Regions from separate parts of the Bacillus sp. K7 genome, predicted to be linked through region 1. Evidence: predicted binding sites of a transcription regulator. Region 1 holds the regulator's gene; the other holds the start of a gene.
What was found. The regulator LexA, encoded in region 1, represses DNA repair genes until DNA is damaged. The targets are predictions, from matches to a motif close to CGAACATATGTTCG.
Positions count from the first base shown of each region.

Region 2: a site for LexA is predicted at 1,710-1,723, ahead of M1D98_RS06280 (YolD-like family protein). Genes of this name have one in related genera too.

Region 1 covers NZ_CP096406.1:1,840,661-1,847,918, forward strand. The annotation lists gene fosB (metallothiol transferase FosB) at 1-400, shown strand, start outside; gene M1D98_RS09375 (hypothetical protein) at 483-902, shown strand; gene lexA (transcriptional repressor LexA) at 1,287-1,904, opposite strand; gene yneA (cell division suppressor protein YneA) at 2,053-2,370, shown strand; gene M1D98_RS09390 (YneB family resolvase-like protein) at 2,389-3,042, shown strand; gene M1D98_RS09395 (DUF896 domain-containing protein) at 3,106-3,339, shown strand; gene tkt (transketolase) at 3,508-5,511, shown strand; gene sirA (sporulation inhibitor of replication protein SirA) at 5,664-6,110, shown strand; gene M1D98_RS09410 (YneF family protein) at 6,196-6,414, shown strand; gene ynzD (aspartyl-phosphate phosphatase YnzD) at 6,487-6,660, opposite strand; gene ccdA (cytochrome c-type biogenesis protein CcdA) at 6,877-7,258, shown strand, end outside.
Region 2 covers NZ_CP096406.1:1,240,242-1,247,499, forward strand. The annotation lists gene M1D98_RS06265 (hypothetical protein) at 1-346, shown strand, start outside; gene M1D98_RS06270 (hypothetical protein) at 366-767, shown strand; gene M1D98_RS06275 (hypothetical protein) at 848-1,168, shown strand; gene M1D98_RS06280 (YolD-like family protein) at 1,337-1,681, opposite strand; gene M1D98_RS06285 (hypothetical protein) at 2,490-2,756, shown strand; gene M1D98_RS06290 (putative immunity/bacteriocin fusion bifunctional protein) at 2,806-3,537, shown strand; gene M1D98_RS06295 (hypothetical protein) at 3,801-4,160, shown strand; gene M1D98_RS06300 (BglG family transcription antiterminator) at 4,633-6,579, shown strand; gene M1D98_RS06305 (fructose-specific PTS transporter subunit EIIC) at 6,729-7,258, shown strand, end outside.

The DNA of each region.
Region 1 (7,258 bases):
TTTGTTATTTTCTGTTTCTCATTTGGACAAATCGATCGATTTTTATTGCAAAGTGTTTGATGCCAAGCTGCTGGTCAAGGGAAGAACAACAGCATATTTTGATTTGAATGGCATCTGGCTTGCACTTAATGAAGAGCCTGACATTCCGAGAAATGACATCAAGGCATCTTATACACATATTGCTTTTACTATTCAAGATCGTGAATTTGAAGACATATTAGCAAAATTAAAAAGGCTTCATGTCAATATTCTCCCTGGCAGAGAACGAAATGAACGCGATCGAAAGTCTATTTATTTTACCGACCTTGACGGCCATAAATTTGAATTTCATACTGGAACCCTTCAAGACAGACTTCAGTTTTATAAACAGGAAAAAACACATATGAAATTTTATGATTGAAGCGTCCTCGAGATTTCCCAAAGAACATATACATAAACGTGAGGAAAGAGTAAAATATGGTAAGGGAGGGGTTTGATTGAAAATGAAAATAGTGGTTTTAACGGCAGTTTTGGCGTGTTTTTTAGGCATTTGTACACATGCGTCAGCATTAGAGTTTGATCACAAAACCGATTTTACTTTAAATGACAACACTAAGTCGTTTGTTTTGGAAAACATAAGTGATGTTCCGGCTATCGAGTATTTTTTAGGCTATCAGTTTACGATCTTGGGAGCTAAAAGTTGTTCGGTTGAGTTTAAACTTCAACGGATGGGACTTACCGGGCAATATACCACGCTGAGCACGAAACAATTCAGAGGCAACTGGTTTGATTTTAGTGCTCAAGATAAGATTTCAATTGATCCATTTCATCGATACCGTATCTTTGCAGAAGAACATTCGGAAAACTGTACAAACGTTCGGGTAAAAGGGAGTTATGGTATTCAATATTTTCATTTTGATTGAAGCTCATGATCATAAGGTGAGCTGTTTTTTTACATTAAAAAGAACTAACTAAACTATGTGCTAAATTTTCATATTAATTTAATCGCCGCGCTCACTCGATAATATCTGAGGCCATATCATTCCCCGACCTAAACATAAAACATTTTTAAGCAGATTACGTCTATATTTGATAGACAGCATTTTGATAAAAAGTTTCCTGAAGGAAAGAATATTTCTTGACTTCAACAATCAATTGATGGATAATTGTGGTGTAAACATGATGTTCTTTTTCCTCCTATTCAGGCTCGCACCTAAAATTCAGGGCGAGCCTGCTTTTTTTTATACAAGAAACCCCCTCTTCATCGAGGAAGAGAGGGTTATTTCATCATTTGATAGTTCAATAGATTAATGGACGGTTCTGAACACGCCAATCACTTTCCCTAGAATGCTGACATTCTGTAGGATGATCGGTGCCATCGTTGGGTTTTCAGGCTGTAAGCGAATGTGAGTATCCTCTTTATAGAAACGTTTTACCGTAGCCTCATCATCTTCTGTCATCGCAACGACAATTTCCCCGTTGTTCGCTGTGTTTTGCTGTTTAACGATGACATAATCCCTATCGAGAATACCTGCATCAATCATACTGTCTCCCATAATCTCAAGCATAAACACATGCTCGTCTGGGGGAACCATACGGTCGGGAAGCGGAAAATATTCTTCAATATTTTCTACTGCTGTAATAGGAGATCCCGCCGTGACTTTCCCGATGACCGGTACATTAACGACCTGGCTTTGCGGAATGTCTACTTCTTCATCAAGAATTTCTATTGCTCTTGGTTTTGTCGGATCTCGTCTGATCAGCCCTTTTGTTTCCAAACGGGCCAAGTGGCCGTGGACAGTTGAGCTGGACGCAAGCCCGACAGCCTCTCCGATCTCTCTTACGGAAGGCGGATATCCTTTTGATTTAACCTCTGCTTTAATGAAACTGAGGATATCAAGTTGCCTTTTTGATAGCTTCGTCATTTTTCGCACCTCAAAACGTCGATTTTAAGAAGATTATAGCATGATTTTCCTGACAGTACAAACATAGGTTCGAAAAAACAATTGACAGAAACATTTGTTCGTATATACTGAAATTATAAAAAGCGAACAAACATTCCTGTCGGAGGTTATGATCATGGGTAAAGAATCTATTATTTTTGTCGGTCTGTTCACAGTGATTTTGAGCGCGGTTATCCTTTTGCTGTCATATTCAAGCAGCGGCCAGGAGCTTAATCAGTATGTTAAAATAGAAGTCCAGCAAGGCGATACACTTTGGTCTATAGCTGACCAGGTAACAGATAAAAAGAAAATGAACAAACAAGATTTTATTGAATGGGTAGCTGATAAAAATTATCTTCAGACGACTGATATCCAGCCGGGAGATGAATTGGTGATTCCGTTGAAAAAAAAGCATCAGGATGCATATGAATTGGCAACTGTAAGATAGAGAGGAAAGATAGAAAAAATGAAAGCACTCATTTATGCCCGCGTAAGCACAAATAAAGAACAGCAGGAGACGTCATTAAAGCGGCAGGAGGAGGAGCTTACGGCCATTGCGGCCGAGAACGGCATGGAAGTCGTCAAAGTGATTTCCGAAAAAGCAAGCGGATATGAAATGGATCGGGATGGTGTATTTGGGCTGCTTGATGAGATCAAGAATTCTGAAATTGATGTCATTTTGGTTCAGGATGAGACTAGGCTCGGACGGGGAAATGCAAAAATCGCACTGCTTCATTGCATCTATAGAGAAGGTGTGAAAGTCTATACAACCGCTCATAAAGGCGAACTGGAGTTATCGGAGGCTGATTCGATGGTGCTGGAGATCGTCAGCATTGTGGAAGAGTACCAGCGGAAAATTCACAACATGAAAATCAAACGGGGCATGAAACGTGCAGTGAAAAACGGTTTTAAACCGCAAAAAAACCTGAAAAAACAACATGAAAACAGCGGAAAAGAAAGAATAGAGGTGCCCATCTCAGAGATTGTCCGCTTAAGGGCGAATAAACTGACGTTCGCAGAAATTGCGGCTACGCTCAGGGGGTTTGGCTATGATGTGTCTAAAGCGACAGTCCACCGGCGGTTTCAGGAATACATAGAGAATGACGATACAACCGATTGAATCAGTTGTAAAACTCTTTTTGATCTAGTAGTATATAGGCAAAATGCAATAAAGGAGTTTAACATGATTTCAAACGAAAAAATTGCCAGAATTAATGAACTTGCTGCCAAGGCCAAAGCTGGCGTTATAACAGAAGAAGAAAAAGCCGAACAGCAAAAGCTCCGTCAAGAGTACCTGAAAGGTTTTCGCTCTTCTATGAAAAACACATTAAAAAGTGTGAAAATCATTGACCCAGAAGGCAATGATGTTACACCAGAAAAACTTAAAAAAGAAAAAAGAAATAATAAACTTCACTAATAGAGGAGGAATACGGCAATAACGTATTCCTCTTTTGCATATACTATAAGCAAAACTTTTATGTTACAAATTTCAACAAGTTTCTCTCAATTTTAAGCTGAAACAGTTGAGAAAAAGTCGTCAGACATTTATGATGTAAGGGTACAACACATAAGGAAGGGGATTTTTATGGATACAATTGAAAAGAAATCGGTTGCTACCATTCGCACACTCTCAATAGACGCTATTGAAAAAGCAAATTCTGGTCACCCAGGAATGCCAATGGGGACAGCTCCAATGGCATACACACTATGGACAAAATTTTTGAACGTAAGTCCGTCAAACCCTGGCTGGTTTAACCGTGACCGTTTTGTTTTATCTGCCGGACATGGATCAGCACTTTTATACAGCATGCTTCATTTAAGCGGGTTTGATCTGAGCATCGAAGATCTTAAGGGATTCCGCCAGTGGGGCAGCAAAACACCTGGACATCCGGAATTCGGACATACTGCCGGTGTTGATGCGACAACAGGTCCGCTCGGCCAGGGAATTGCCATGGCTGTCGGAATGGCTATCGCTGAACGCCATTTAGCGGAAACTTACAACCGCGATTCATTTAACGTAGTCGATCATTATACATACAGTATCTGCGGTGATGGTGATTTAATGGAAGGTATTTCTTCTGAAGCAGCTTCACTTGCAGGCCACCTTCAGCTTGGCCGTCTGATTGTATTATACGATTCTAATGACATTTCTCTTGATGGAGATCTCGACCGTTCATTCTCTGAAAATGTGAAGCAGCGTTTTGAAGCAATGAATTGGGAAGTTCTTTATGTTGAGGATGGAAATAATATTGAAGAATTAACAGCGGCTATTGAAAAAGCACGCCAAAATGAAAAGAAACCTACATTAATCGAAGTGAAAACAACGATCGGATTTGGTTCACCTAACCGTGCCGGCACATCCGGTGTTCACGGTGCTCCGCTTGGTAAAGAGGAAAGCAAATTAACAAAAGAAGCATACGCGTGGACGTATGAAGAAGATTTTTACGTTCCTTCAGAAGTTTATGAGCATTTCGCTGAAGCGGTTAAAGAGTCAGGCGAGAAAAAGGAACAAGAATGGAATGCCCAATTCAATAAATATAAAGAAGTTTATCCTGAACTTGCTGAACAGCTTGAACTGGCAATTAAAGGAGAGCTTCCGAAGGATTGGGATCAAGAGGTTCCTGTTTATGAAAAAGGAAGCAGCTTGGCATCCCGTGCATCATCCGGTGAAGTTCTTAACGGACTTGCGAAAAAAATTCCTTTCTTTGTTGGAGGATCTGCTGACCTGGCGGGTTCAAACAAAACAACAATTAAAAATGAAGGTGATTTTACAGCGGTTGATTACTCAGGCAAAAACTTCTGGTTTGGTGTTCGTGAATTTGCGATGGGTGCAGCATTAAATGGCATGGCGCTCCATGGCGGACTTCGTGTATTCGGTGGAACTTTCTTCGTCTTCTCTGACTACCTGCGTCCGGCGATTCGCCTTGCAGCATTAATGGGTCTTCCTGTCACATATGTCTTCACACATGACAGTATTGCGGTTGGTGAAGACGGCCCGACACACGAGCCTGTTGAACAGCTTGCTTCACTCCGTGCGATGCCTAATCTTTCCTTGATCCGTCCTGCAGACGGCAATGAGACAGCGGCTGCATGGAAGCTCGCGGTGCAAAGCACTGAACAGCCAACAGCGCTTGTATTGACACGCCAAAACCTTCCGACAATTGACCAAACAGCTGAAGAAGCATTGGCAGGAGTAGAAAAAGGTGCGTATGTCGTTTCTAAACCTAAAAGCGAAACACCTGACGCTCTTCTCATCGCTTCAGGCTCTGAGGTAGGTCTTGCGATTGAAGCGCAGGCTGAATTGGCAAAAGAAAATATCGATGTTTCTGTTGTCAGCATGCCATCAATGGACCGTTTTGACAAACAATCAATCGAATACAAGAACGCCGTCCTTCCTGCAGATGTGAAAAAACGTCTTGCAATTGAAATGGGCGCATCATTCGGATGGGGCAAATACACAGGACTTGAGGGAGATGTGCTCGGCATAGACCGATTCGGTGCATCCGCTCCTGGTGAAACCATCATCAATGAATACGGCTTCTCAGTTCCAAACGTAGTGAACCGAGTCAAAGCACTACTCAATAAGTAAGTCTTTCAAAGAGGATGAGTCAAATCATCCTCTTTTTCTTGTATATCCGACAAAAATAGTATTGGCTGTTTAACAGTAATAGACAATTCTTTCTTTTCTTCTTTTGTATAATAGAGTGCAAATCACTTGCTGCTGGAAAAGGGGATGAAAAGATGGAACGTCACTACTATACGTACCTGATAAAAGAGGAATTTGCCAACCACTATTTCGGACGGGAATCGGTTATGTTTGAGCTGTTTCAAGACTATCATTGGACAAGCCTAACAAAGCAGCGATATGAAATGACAGAGAAACAGATTCAATATATTACACAGCCAATCCCGATTTTACATATGCATCAGCGGTTAAAAATGAATTTAAGCAATGTGGAGTACAGGCAGCTGGATTATATTTATAGATTAGCTTTGCCGAAAGCAAAAGGCCACGCGACGTTAATGATGAAAGAGAACATGATAGAGATTGTGGCTTCAGGACATTACGAGGCAGAAACGATTTTCTTTGAAGTGTTGAGGAAAGTAAGCCCGTGCTTTCTGGCAATGGATTTCAATTCGAAGCGTTATGGATGGCTAAATCCGGTGAAAGAAAGAAATTTTGTCTAAAACCGAAGAAAAAGAGATGTAAATGTTGTATAATAGCTTTTGGTTTAGTACACTTTAAACTAGACAACATGAAGGAGGAAATAAAATGACTTTATGGGTTGGCATCCTAGTGGGCGTTGTTGCATTGCTCATAGGTGTTGCACTCGGGTTTTTTATTGCTCGTAAATATATGATGAGCTATCTTAAAAAGAATCCGCCTATTAATGAACAAATGTTACGCATGATGATGATGCAAATGGGAATGAAACCTTCTCAAAAGAAAATTAATCAAATGATGAAAGCCATGAATAATCAAACGAAATAATACGTAAAGATTATGATATAGAGAAACATGGTTATAAAATAAAAAACCCTTAACGGGTTTTTTATTTTGCAATCATTCGTCACCCGCTACTGCTCGAAGGCGCTGCTTTTGATATTGTATGAGAAGATGGTCAAGCTCCTGACTGAGCTCTATCGTCATATGAGATGTCATTCCGTTCGCCATGACAATTTGCAGCAGCTCTGCTCTTTTTTTTTCGATTTCATTTAATAGATGCTCTTTAATCACAGGGATGTATCCTTTCATACATTAGATCTTCAAAGTGAATGTTTATATTATATCCATTTTTATACTAATTTTCAAATGAGAAGGAGTACAATATCTCAATGTCAAATTAAATTATATAAGTTTTTTCTAAAAATAGAAATCCTTCAAGTGAAAGTGTTAAAAAAATGAAATGATTTTGTCATTTGAAGGAGTGTCAAATCGTGAAGGGATGATGACATGGGAGACGTGAATTATTTTTTGACATTCGGAGCGGGATTTTTATCTTTTATTTCGCCTTGCTGCCTGCCGCTTTACCCGGCTTTCTTGTCATATATTACAGGGGTCAGCATGGATGATGTGAAAACAGAAAAGCTGCTGCTGCAGAGAAGAAGCTTGTTTCATACTTTGTGTTTTTTGCTTGGTTTTTCAGTCATTTTTATTGCTTTAGGCTATGGAACATCTTTTATTGGCAGCCTGTTTAGGGATTATCACGATGCGATTCGGCAAATTGGCGCATTGCTTATTATTTTGTTCGGTTTCATTACACTTGGCGTGTTCCGGCCTGAGGCGATGATGAAAGAGAGGCGAATCCATTTTAAGCATAAGCCAGGCGGCTTTT
Region 2 (7,258 bases), 600 kb from region 1:
GACGCAGATTAACATCCCTTCTTCTGTTGGTGCTTTACGCATAATAGGAAAAAAACAGATTGATTTACGTGTTGATAAGACTTATAGTAAATTAAAGGAAGTAATCGCAGAGCATGCAAATTTGCCAGTTGATGATATCTTCGATGAAGTCTGCGAGTTCACCATTACAGATCCAGTAGCTGAAATAGAAATTCCAGCTTCTTTTGAAATTAAATTAAAAAAAGAAGGGTTTAAGTTTAAAAATACTGTACCTGATATAGTTTATGAACAAGTGATTGAAGCTTTTATTCGGGTCAATTATCTCGATAAAGAAAAAACTTTAGAGAATAAAAAAGCAAGAGTCTAAAAAATAAAGGAGGTTTATTATGCCAATTTTTTACAATGAAATTAACGATCTCCTGACTCAATGGGCAGCAAATGAACCTCCTATAGAAGACTTTACTGTCGAAAACGTATTATGCAAAATTGGATTAACAGAGGAAAGTTATGAAAATGTTTTAAGGTATCTTATGAGTAAATCCGGTTTTGAATTAATTCCTCTACAAATGTTGATTTGCCCTAACGGAGATAAAGGACAAACTTTTCCACTTGATGAACCAATAGATGAAGAGGAAGTATATAATTGTTGGTGTGGAGAGGAGGATATTTACGATCCTGAGAATTTAATCCTCGTTTTTCAATTTACAGACGATTTTAAGCAAAATGCGCTACAATCTATAAAAAAAAAGAAGACTGTAACGAAGAGAAGAGACCTAGTACTGGTATAGATCTATCTTGGAAAGTTAATATTCCTGATCTTATAGAAAACGGAATACTAGGTATTTCAGACGATGGGAGGGTGTTTTACGTGGATAATAGGAGTATTAATATTAGCAATAGCTCGATTACAAACTCTCCTTTTAATACTGGGGATAACGCGTCACAAACTGTTAATGTCGAAGGGGACGATCAAAATCAATTGTTGTTTAAACAGTTAGTTGATTCTCTCAATGCTATAGCAGATGAAGACGAAAGAAAAGATGCAGAAGATAATATAATGAAATTACAAAGTGCTGTAAATAAAGGCGATAGAACAAGGGCTAAAAAAATATTTGGTTGGTTACCTACTGCTGTTACAGGCACAAGTGTGGCTTTGCAAATTTATAAAATAATTGAAAGTCTATCATAATTACGAAAATCTTTGTACTAATTTAAACATTATTAATAACAAGATTAGTTAACAAATAATTGAAAGTCTATTTAATATTTTCTTTTGGAGAATTGTATAACAATAGTAATTAAGGGGCCTGAGTATAAGGCTCTTTTTAATTTGACTTTATAAAATTATTTATTATGTTCATCTCCAAACTTCATATGTCCTAACGGATAGAAGAGCATCAAATGCAATAAACCTTGTATCTCCTTTTAAATCCTTCACATGTAGCTTCTGTTTGACTTCGTTTATGTAATGCACATGCCCTGTTACATCTTCAATAAAGCCGTCTCTGTATATACTGATGACCAGAGCGGAATTAAACTCCATGGCTTCGCAAATAGTGCGTGCCATTTCCTCCAGCTGGTATTGATCAAGAATGGGTTTTTCGATCTTCTGAACTTCTCTCTTCCTGTTTAAAAGGGCAGCCCTTTGCTCGGGAAAAATGAATTTTTGTTCCCATCTCTTGTCGTTAATTCCTTGACTCATTCCGATCATCTCCTTGAATAAATATATACGAACTAATGTTCACTTATCAACGGAGAAAATACTGGTAAGCCTGTGAATTTGCTCATTGGTTTTTAATGGGAAATTGTTGGCGAGTTGTTGCCCAAACCTGCCAACAATTAATATTTTTATTCAGAAGGGATCAGACATCTATTTCGAAATCCCTTGATGGATAAGTATTTGTCAGAAATAAAAATAACAGTTCAGAAGGTAATCACTACCTTGACAGGGTAGAGGTCGCTGGTTCGAGCCCAGTCGGAATCATCAAGGGTTTCAGCGAGTAGAACGGAATTTTCCGTTTTCTGAACCTGTTAGGGACACTTGACACAGTAGGCTTGTTTGGGGAATAACCAACGGCAAATAGGGTGAACACACGGATACCACAAGTGGATATACAATCAAGTTTCAGTCGCCTGCCTGAGTTTGTTTATTTTTTTACAAGCAAATTCAGGCAGACAACTTGTCCAGCCGTTGTCCACAGTCTCAACCAATCAAGCAAAAGATCAAAAGAAAAGTCAAGACAAATAACAAAGAAATTTGTGAGGTTCGTTGTGAACCTGGAAAGGTATAACATACTACTGTAAACATGTCAAACAGTACTCAAAGATAAAACATTACTTAGGCTATTATCAATTGTGAGAGTGGCGCAGAAGTAAGACCTATTAATATGTAGAATGTCTCAATCTTAAAATAGAAAATAAGTAACGAAGTTGTATAGAATTTGATTCGTAATATTCATTTTTTTGGAAAAAGAGTTTGTGTTAACCTAATTATTAAAGAGGTGATGAAAATGGCAAAAAGAAAATTAACTATCGAACAAATGAAAAAGAATTTTACAACATGGGTTAGAAGTTTACCTCTAATTACGACAGGAATGTCAGTGGTGTTTGTTCTTGGACAACTGTTAATAGGTTATTTAAAAGGCAAGCCTGTATTTACCGTTGAATTTCTTATTTTCTCAATTGGATTTGTGATCTTTGGAATTGCTTTAGGTTTTACTTTAAAATATTTCTATTCAAAGATTGGAGATGTTTGGATAGATGATAGTAAGGATTAAAATACGTTTTTGCGTATTTTAAATATATTTTGGAAAGGAAGGAAAGTGTATGAAAAGGTTTGTGCTGATGTTTTTAATTGCTATAGTATCTATCATGCCAATAAATGCTTTAGCGATTGGAAATGGAAGTAATGCCAAAACAGAATGTACAACTTGTTCGAAAGAGAGAGACAGAGAACAAATCATCGAGGAAATTAAAAATGTTTACAATGTCGAAACTGAAGTACTTAGTGAGCAAGAGGTAAAAAATGTAGAGCAAATAGCTCTAGATAAGAAAGAAACGTTTAAAAAGTACATTGAAGAATACAAAAATGCCGGATACAAAAAGGTAGATTTAAAGGATAAGAGTCTTTTATTCAAAGGCGCTCAAGTTGATAAAGAAGGTGCAAAATCTGATTTAGAATTTGTTTATGGGGCTTATAAAAATGAAGAAGGCGATTCCATAATTTATACTTTGGGTTATAGCAAAGATACTAAAGAATTTTTTAATTTTAGCTTATTAGGAATGCCAAAAGATTTTAATGGCGATTCTGATGAACTCGATGTATTGATCCAAGATAATGATAACTCTTTTAAAATTTATGGGAAAAATTCAGATGGTCTTCAGGAGGGGGACTTCCACACAAATGGTTTTAGTGTTTGGGGAAAGAATTTTGCCTGTGGAGCGCTAGGTTTATTGGCTTGCGTCAACTATTGTGGGGTTGTCGGTTTGATTAATGCTCCAGCTGGTTTCACTTGTGGAGTTGTTTGTGATGTAGCAATGATTGCTGCATGTGCATAGGTTATAAGCTTTGAGGGATGGACAAATTGTCTATCCTTTTTTTAGTTTAGTTTGCAACAGGCGTATTTACATAGTGTATACACCCTTAACTAAATACGATTCTTAGGCACTCTATATATTGTATATAAAGGGAGTAAGTAACGTTTACACCCTAAGAGTAAATCCTCAATTTGAGGATTAACCTAACATATTGACATGTTACAGTATGTTAAAATATGGATTGGTATTCTTGTTATCGCAAGGGGGAGAGAAGGAGGGCACCAATGGATTCGAAAGATTACTTCAAAGCAGCTATTAAGTCATACTGTAAGCGACATAATATGTCACCGCAAAAAGCAAGATTTACAATAAGCGATGGTTTTATAACTGTAAGTGTCAAAAACCATAGGGAAAATGGGATAGATATAGACTGTTTTAAAGTCCTGGACTGTATATTTAACATAATTGGGCCTAGAGAAGTTAAATTTCGCCAAACAACCTTTATGTTCGCAGACTCTGAAAAAGTAGATAGTGTAACTGTTTCTTTTGAAGAAAAAGATTATAAAGCCTTAAACTCATTATTTTCATTAAGATGTAGGCAGTCTATATGTTTTGGTGTCACCATCGAGTCACAAAAACTTTAAAAACCACAACAAATATCAGTCAGGAAACTAAATCTCATGAACCCTTATATGGCAAGGGTTTAGGCAATTATTTAGGATTGTTAATGATTAATCAGAATACGTGTCTCGTCCTTGACAGGGTAGAGGTCGCTGGTTCGAGCCCAGTCGGAATCATACACGGCGGTTAGAAGCGTTGTTATAACGTTTCTAGCCGTTTTTTATTGTGTTGACTTAGTCGATGATTTAGGCGTATTAAGACGAAGGATAGCACCATGTCTGAGCGTTTCTTATTCTATTAAATTGAAATGGGAAGCGGGTTACGAACTGGATCATAGAACACTCCAAAACATAAAAATCGCTTTTTCCGGAACCTTCGGTAAAAAACAAAACTTTTGACTCTATGATGTTACGTTATAATGTAAACGGTTACATTTATAGTATACTTTTACTATCATTTGTTCAAGCGGATACTGACAGGAAGGATAGAAAACAGATGAAATACATGAATACAAGACAAAAAGAGATTTTGTATCTGTTGTTATCTGAACCTGATGACTATTTAGTTGTGCAAGATTTCGCAGACAGGGTACAGTGTTCTGAGAAAACGATCAGGAATGACTTGAAAGCGATCGAGGATTATCTCAATGAACATTCTCATGCCCAGCTCATTCGGAAACCAGGGTTAGGCGTCTTTTTACATATAGAGGAACAGGAAAGGGCTTGGTTAAGCCAACAATTACATACAGTACATGTCCATTCTAGGCGGCGGACAGATGAAGAAAGAATGCTGCAAATGGCTTATGACTTATTAATGAATGTAAAGCCTGTTTCCGCAAAAGAAATGGCCGCTCAGCATTTTGTCAATCGATCTTCTATTAAAAAGGATCTATGTGCGATAGAGGAGTGGCTGAAGCGATTTGATCTCACACTGGTTTCGAGGCAGCGGCTTGGATTAAAAGTTGAAGGGAACGAAAAAAATAAAAGAAAAGCACTGGCAAGAATATCTGATTTGATTGAAAGCACCGAGTTTGCAAGCCGATTTATGAAAAGCCAGTTTTTAAGTTATGAAGTCGACTTTGTGACGAAAGAAATCAAAGCATTACAAAAAAAGCATTCTCTCTATTTTGCAGATGAAACATTTGAGAATTTGCTGCTGCATACTTTGTTCATGGTTCGCCGGATCAAAATGAAACAGCCGATCTCGTTGTCCCCAAAAGAAATGGCGGCCGTAAAAAGGAAGAAAGAATATCAATGGACTCTTGCTTGTTTACAACGGCTTGAGCCGGTTTTTGCCATCCGTTTTCCTGAAGAAGAAGCCGTGTATTTAACATTACATATATTGGGCGGGAAAGTTCGTTATCACTTACAGCAGCAAGAAGAGACCCTTGAAAACGCTGTGCTTCCTAAGGTGGTAAGGCATTTAATCCATCGTGTTTCAGAGCTGAAAATGCTGGATTTTCACAAAGACCAGGATTTGATTAACGGATTGAGCATTCATTTGAATACTGTGTTACAACGGCTGAGCTACGATCTTTCTGTATCAAATCCTATGCTTTATGACATCAAAAAGATGTATCCTTATTTGTTTCACCTGATCATTGACGTTTTGGAAGACATCAATCAAACGTTTGATCTTCCTATTCCCGAGGAAGAGGCGGCATATTTGACACTGCATTTTCAGGCGGCGATCGAACGAATGCATCACAGCAGCGAGACGCGTAAAAAGGCGATCATCGTCTGCCACATGGGCATTGGGATGTCACAATTGCTGCGGACGAAAATTGAACGGAAATGTCATCAAATCGCTGTCATGGCTTGTATCGCAAAATCGGATTTAGCGGACTTTATAAAAAAACATGAGGATATTGATCTTGTCATCTCCACCGTTGCTTTGGAATATATAACGATTCCTCACATTGTTGTATCACCGCTTTTAGAGCCTGGCGATGAGAAAGAATTGAACGTATTTGTCGATCAGCTTGAAAAATCGCAACGCGAAAACAAAACATTTCAAATGCTGAACAATACGACGCCTTTTTTGGTATTTTTGCAGCAAGAAGCAGAGCACCGCTACAAGTTAATTGAACAGCTGTCGATTGCTTTGTTTGAGAAAGGCTATGTTGAAAAAGAGTATGCGGTTCATGCGGTAATGAGGGAGAAAATGGCGGCGACAAATATCGGGGCAGGCATAGCCATTCCTCATGCAAACGTTAAATATATCAAACAATCAGCCATCGCGATTGCCACATTAAAAGAACCGCTTGATTGGGGAAATGAGAAAGTATCGCTTGTTTTTATGCTCGCTGTCAAACACGAGGATCAAAATATGACAAAGCAGCTGTTTCGTGAGCTTTCATATCTCAGTGAGCAGCCGGCTTTCGTCCAGAAGCTGACGAAAGAAACAGACATCATGACATTTTTATCTTATTTGGATTATTAAAGCAGGGATTGATTCCTTGCTTTTTTTGTTTATAAGGAAAAATGCCTTTATTTCCGAAATTAACGGTAAAATAAAGCCATTTTTACAGCCTGATTTCAGTATACAGTTGAGACAAGATCTTATGATTCATAGTGTAAAGGAGGATGTATATGAAACTGTTGGCGATAACCTCTTGTCCGAACGGAATTGCCCATACGTATATGGCAGCGGAAAATCTGCAAAAAGCTGCCGACAGATTAGGCGTTTCCATCAAAGTCGAGACCCAGGGCGGAATCGGAGTGGAAAATGAGCTAACCGCGGAGGACATTCGGGAAGCGGACGCGATCATTATTGCGGCAGACCGCTCGGTAAACAAAGACCGGTTTATAGGCAAAAAATTGCTGTCTGTCGGGGTTCAGGACGGCATTCGCAAACCGGAAGAATTGATTCAAAAAGCACTTAGCGGGAATATCTCGGTCTACCATCCCGCTTCAAACCCGGTATCAACCAATCAACAGGAGAAGAAACAAAATCCGATTTACCGACATTTGATGAACGGTGTTTCGTTTATGGTTCCTTTCATTGTAGTCGGCGGTTTATTGATAGCGGTTGCATTAACGCTTGGGGGTGAAAAAACGCCAAAAGGCTTAGTCGTTCCGGATGATTCTTTCTGGAAAACGATTGAACAGATCGGCAGTGC